DNA from 2 places in the Psychrobacillus sp. FJAT-21963 genome. Region 2 is predicted to be linked to the other one. Evidence: predicted binding sites of a transcription regulator. Region 2 holds the regulator's gene; the other holds the start of a gene.
The links. Region 2 encodes Rex, which represses fermentation and respiration genes when NADH is low (regulators of the CRP and FNR family bind a similar motif). Its sites were predicted from a motif close to TTGTGAAATATTTCACAA; they were not measured.
Positions count from the first base shown of each region.

Region 1: AN959_RS20580 (cytochrome c oxidase subunit 2A) is a predicted target of Rex. The motif match lies at 1,756-1,773, and genes of this name have one in related genera.

Region 1 is NZ_LJIY01000002.1:327,950-331,164, reverse strand. It holds gene AN959_RS07490 (dynamin family protein) at 1-367, opposite strand, end outside; gene AN959_RS07485 (hypothetical protein) at 288-920, opposite strand; gene AN959_RS07480 (chemotaxis protein CheX) at 1,199-1,651, shown strand; gene AN959_RS20580 (cytochrome c oxidase subunit 2A) at 1,841-1,963, shown strand; gene AN959_RS07475 (cytochrome b5) at 1,984-2,460, shown strand; gene AN959_RS07470 (b(o/a)3-type cytochrome-c oxidase subunit 1) at 2,462-3,215, shown strand, end outside.
Region 2 is NZ_LJIY01000003.1:107,315-110,529, forward strand. It holds gene AN959_RS10135 (ABC-F family ATP-binding cassette domain-containing protein) at 1-873, opposite strand, end outside; gene AN959_RS10140 (redox-sensing transcriptional repressor Rex) at 982-1,623, shown strand; gene AN959_RS10145 (CPBP family intramembrane glutamic endopeptidase) at 2,053-2,766, opposite strand; gene groES (co-chaperone GroES) at 2,953-3,215, shown strand, end outside.

The DNA.
Region 1 (3,215 bases), on a different contig from region 2:
CTTTACTTCCGTCTTTTGAGTATTTTTTTACAAGTTGAATATCATATTCACCTGAGAATCTTACAGGTGCTCTATCAACAAAATGAACGAGGGCAAAATTATTATTTGTCTTTTTTACAGTAACAATATTTGCCGAAGTAGGTATTGGACTTGTTGGAAGTAACTGCTCATCTACTAGAGCATTAATCATGCTAGATTTTCCAGCAGAAAAATGTCCTGCAAACGCAATAGTGAATGTGCCATTTTCCAGTTTATCTGCAAACAATTTAGCCTTTGCAAAACGTTCCTCATCTAAATTTCGTTGAAAAAGAGTAGCAAGCAAAGCATTTTTCTCTTTTAATAGTTGTATATTTTCTAAATTCTCCATTTGAAAAAAAAATCTCCTTTATAATTCGACAATTATGTATATCATAGCAAAAAACAAAGGAACGCAAAAGCGTTCCTTTGTTTTTCTGCAACGAGCTTTGCGCAGGAGCAAAATCCTTTGTTTTTCTGTGACGAGCTGCGCGCAGGAGCAAAAGATCTTGAATTTCTGCGACGAGCTTTGCGCAGGAGCAAAAGATCTTGATTTTCTGCGACGAGCTCCGCGCAGGAGCAAAATCCTTTGTTTTTCTGCGACGAGCTCCGCGCAGGAGCAAAAGATCTTGTTTTTCTGCGACGAGCTGCGCCCAGAACAAAAGATCTTGAATTTCTGCGACGAGCTTTGGGCAGGAGCAAAATCTTTTGAAGTTCTGCGACGAGCTTGCGCAGGAGCAATATCTTTTGTTTTTCTGCGACGAGCTTTGCGCAGGAGCAAAATCTTTTGAAGTTCTGCGACGAGCGTTGCGCAGGAGCAAAAAGATCTTCGTTTTTCCCGAGACGAGCTCGCGCAGGAGTATGTGTTTTATTTCCGCTTCATAAGTAAAAAAAGCTGGCTTCATCTGTTCCACTTCTATTGAACAAATCAAGCCAACTTTAGAAAGTTATTTTATTTAACTTGGGGGGAAGTTGCACGTAACACATAAGCTGTGACCCCACTATAAAGTAAAATAGTTGATCCAATTAATAACGCTAACATACATATCGTCCTCTCAAGTGAATTTGAAATTCATTCTCATTTAAATAATAGCACAATGTTTCGACATTTTCTACATATAGTATTCTTTTTGTAATACTTTTATGCTAAAATTAAGCCATCTTTACTATTCGGAGGGATAAAATGAGTGCGTCTAAACACATACAAACTATACTAAATGGCACGATTCAATCGTTAAAGTCCGTTATCCCTCTTCCTATGGATATTAAATCACCATCTTTGATGGTTCAACCATATGATCAAAAAGAGATGGGTGTACTAATTGGGATTATAGGGGATATAAAAGGTCGTATAATTATAGATTCGACATCTAATTGTTTTTCATCGATTGGTGCAACTATGTTTGGTATGGCTTTAGAAGGAGAAATGCTTGAATCATTTACAGGTGAATTAGGAAATATGATAGCAGGTAATTTATGTACTACTGTTGCAGGCAACAACTTAGAAATAGACATTACGCCACCTACTGTCATTGTTGGTACGACCAAATTATTTGGATTTCAGCATGCTTTTAGACTACCAGTCGTAATTAATGACATTGGTAATTTAACGATTATACTCACGATCGATGAATAATGAGACCTAAGAGGACTTTCAACTTATGAAAGTTCTTTTTTTATTCCTCCAACTACCCATATCTCTTTTATTCTTCACATTAATTTCACATTATCCCCTTTCTTGTGTGACTTTTCTCACATCATTGCACTTCAATACTATTTATTATTAAAACTATACAAGAACTACTTTTGTAGGAGGTGTAGACAAATGTCGAAAAAACGTGAAAAAGAACCAGATTTGAAAGGAACATTATATTCGGTTGGATTTCTTGGGGTATTCATATTAATTACATGGTTTATGGCATTTTACTTGTTTATTGATAGATTTTAATAATTTGGAGGTTTAAAGCGATGCATATTCATAAGTACGAAAAATGGTGGATAACATTTGGAGTTAGCTCATTGGTCTTATTTTTAGTCATTGTTGGTATTAGTGCATTCCACTTTGGATCACATCCACCAAGCTCAAAAATTTATATTGATCCGGAACGTGTGGACGAGATAGCACCATTTAATAACCCAGGAGTGCATAAGTTGGAAGGAAAAGATTGGGACTATGAAGTTGTATTTGTAGCTTCTGCATTTTTTTATAATCCACCTGAGATTGAAGTTCCCTTAGGGTCTAAAGTGAAATTTATAGCAACAACCAAGGATGTAGTTCATGGGTTCCAAGTAGCTGGCACAAACATTAATATGATGCTTGAACCAGGATATGTTTCTGAATATGTAACTACCGTTGATAAAGCAGGAGAGTATCTAATCTTATGTAATGAATATTGTGGTGTTGGACATTCGTCCATGACATCCATGCTAAAGGTGGTTGAGTAATATGACAACTATTACAGAAAAAGCGAAAGACTTAGTAAAAGTAGATAAAAGAGACGGAAAACTAGCACTCGCCCATATATATGTTGCTTTCATCGCATTAGCGATTGGTGGGCTTTGTGGTCTTTTACAAACATTAGTGCGCTCTGGTACATTTACACTCCCATGGGGAATCGGCTATTATCAAGTTTTAACGGTTCATGGTGTTTTACTAGGACTAATTTTAACAACCTATTTTATTTTTGGTTTTCAAATTGCTGCCGTTAGCCGTACTGCTGGTACATTAACTAATAAACAAAGATTGTTTGGATGGATCGGTTTCTGGACAATGACAATCGGTACAACTGCTGCTTCCGTTATGGTTTTGTTAAATGAAGCATCTGTACTGTATACTTTCTATGCTCCACTACAAGCTCACTGGATTTTCTACGTAGGAATGGCTTTAGTAGTTGTGGGATCATGGATTGGTGGAGCAGGCCAGATAATGAAATACATCGAATGGAGAAAGGCTAATCCTGGTCAACCTAGTCCATTATTAACTTTTATGGTTGTAGTGAATTTGGCAATGTGGATTATTTGTTCACTTGGTGTAGCGGTGGAAGTTGTTTTCCAACTAATCCCATGGTCATTGGGTTGGGTAGATAAAGTGGATGTTCTGCTTTCCCGTACATTATTCTGGTATTTCGGTCACCCATTAGTATATTTCTGGTTATTGCCAGCATATATGGTTTGGTATGTTATTATCCCTAAAATTATTG
Region 2 (3,215 bases):
TTTGGTAGTGGAGGCACGAGCTAAATTTCGATTGACAAAGTCTTCGAGTTTAGCTTTTTCCTCCTGCTGTTTTTCGTACATTTTTTTATCACGTTCGTAATTTTTTGCTTTTTGATCAAGGTAACTACTATAGTTGCCAACATATCTAGTGACATTATGGCGAGATACTTCATAAACAAAGTTTACGACTTGATCTAAGAAATAGCGGTCATGGGACACGATAAGAATTGCACCACTATAGTTTTTTAAATAGTTTTCCAAAAAGTTCAGTGTTTCAATGTCCAAGTGGTTGGTAGGCTCATCCAATATGAGTAAATCGGGTTTGCTAAGTAGCATTTTAGCCAGTGCCAACCTAGTCTTTTGTCCACCAGATAATGCTTGTACAGGCTTATCATAATCCTCAGGGAAAAACTGCATTCCGTGTAAAATAGAACGGATATCTGATTCGTATCGATAACCGCCTGCTTCTTTAAAATTTAGCTGTAGCTCATCATACGCAGCTGTAACTCGTGCATAGGCATCGGAGTCCTCGTATACAGATGGATCTGCCATTTGCGTTTCTAAGGAACGAAGCTCTTTTTCAGATTCGATGAGATGATTAAAGATGGACTTCATTTCTTCCCAAATAGAAAGTTTAGATTCTAATCCGGCATGTTGCTCTAAGTATCCTAATCGAATGTTCTTAGGCATAATGATATCGCCAGAATCATACGACATTTCTCCAGCTATTATTTTAAGTAAAGTAGATTTTCCTGCCCCGTTTCGACCTACAAGGGCTACCCGATCTCGGTCTTGAACCTCTAACTTTACATTAGTTAATATATCTTCTCCGTTAAAGGATTTTGTTACTTGATTGACTTGTAAAACAATCACGATGATTCGCACCTCAATTCTATCTTAAGTGTAATAGATAGGACTTGTCGTTGCAACGCTGTAGCATTATAATGAGGTAATGTTAAGAACGAAATTGGAGGGTTTTTGATGAAACCTGAACTACCGAGAATTCCTCAAGCAACAACGAAGAGGCTTCCATTATATTATAGATTTTTACAAAGTTTTCATAATGCTGGACATAAAAGAGTATCATCACAAGAGTTAAGTGATGCGATGAAAATAGATTCCGCTACTATTCGAAGAGATTTCTCGCACTTTGGAGCACTTGGCAAAAAAGGCTATGGATACGATGTTGCTAACTTACTCCAGTTTTTTAGAAAAACACTCGATCAAGATGAAGCTGCAAATGTGGCACTTATTGGAGTTGGTAGTTTAGGAACTGCTTTTTTAAAATATAACTTTCAAAAAAACCATAATACCAAAATTGTAGTTGCTTTTGATACAAAAGCTCCGATAGAGGGAATGTTTGTAAGTGATATTCCTGTCTTTCATCCGAGTGTCATGGAAGAGAAGCTCGAGGAACATGGTATCGAGTTGGTTATATGTACTGTTCCAAGTCGCACAGCACAAGAAGTAGCTGATCGATTAGCAAAAACGAATATTAAAGGGATTCTTAACTTTACCCCTGTCCGATTGACGGTACCTGATACGATTCGGGTCCATACAATCGATTTATCGGTTGAAGTACAAACCCTAATTTATTTAATAAGAAATGAACATAACGAATAAATTGAAAGCCTTCTACCCAATACTGATGGGTCGAAGGCTTTTCTTTATGTCCAGAGGTCAAATTTTCTTCCCCTAACGAACGACTTCTTTGGGGGGAAGAACATTTACTTGGAGGCCCACACGAAGTGGGTCATACAGTCGTTGCGAAATGTTCTTTTATTTTGCGACGAGCTTTGCGCAGGAGCACCACGATGTCGCGAACTTAGACTGTATTCCTCTTCATAGGCGCTTGCGCATTTCTTTATGTCCAGCTCCAGCGCCTAGCCCCTCGAGGTCAAATAACCTTCCCCCAACGAAGTCAAAAAACGACTTCTTAGTGGGAAGAACATTTGCTTGTCGGAGGCCCACACGAAGTGGGTCATACAGTCGTTGTGACACGAAGTCGCGAACTTAGACTGTATTCCTCTACATAGGCGCTTGCGCATTTCTTTAAGGCATTTGAGAGTAAGTTTCTAAGAACTTTTGTATAGTTTCTCCGTAAAACTGAAAGAGAACGACAAATCCATTTAATAGCATATGGGAGATGATAGATGCCACTATCCGCTTTGTCTTATGGTAAATAAAAGCGAATATAAACCCAGAAACAGCATATAGTAGTATGTGCGTAAAGTCGAAGTGAATGATTGCAAAGACAATAGCACTGACAGATGCGGCTACGAAGAAATTTGTTTTTGGAAATAAAGAGCCGAAAATTATACGGCGGAAAATTAGTTCCTCTAATATAGGAGCGAAAATAACAATTGAAAAGATTGCCCAAGGAACAGCGTGAGCAATTTCTATAAATTGTGCTGTATTTTCGGATCCCGGTTCAACTCCTAATTTAAGTTCAATAGTAGCTGCAACACCTTGGCCTAGGAATACAAGAAAGAAACCGACGACTCCCCAGCCGATAGTTTGCCCAATAGGTGACTGTTTTCCTTTTAAAGGTCGTAAAAAGTTATTATCTTTTCTAATTAAAAGGAGTGTAACCAGTGTAGCAATCCCCATACTTAGGAACACCCACCATCCAGAAGCAACCAATGGAGGATTTTTTACGTCCATAGACTTAAATAGTATAAGTAGAAGTGGTGCAAAGATTGCTCCAGAAAGCTGCATCACGCAGTAAACAATTAATATATACAAGCCTGTTTTTTGTTGTTTCATACAATTTAGTTCCTTTCTAGATAACAATTCTCTTTTTATTGTAAAGGAAAAAAACAATAAAGGAAAAAGTTAACCTTCTCACTTGCAAAATGTTCTGTGATTAATTATTATTATAAGTGTGTTAGCACTCAAAGAGACAGAGTGCTAATAATATAAAATTCTACTATTTTAGGGAGGTAGTTTCACTTGTTAAGACCATTAGGTGATCGTATCGTAATCGAATTAATCGAAGCTGAAGAAAAAACAGCATCTGGCATCGTACTTCCAGACTCTGCTAAAGAGAAGCCACAAGAAGGAAAAGTTGTTGCTGTAGGTACTGGACGAGTACTTGAAAACGGAACTCGCGTTGAGTTAGACGTGAAAGATGGGGACCGTATCATCTTCTCTAAATATGCAGGAACAGAAGTGAAATATGAAAACAACGAATATTTAATATTACGCGAAAGCGA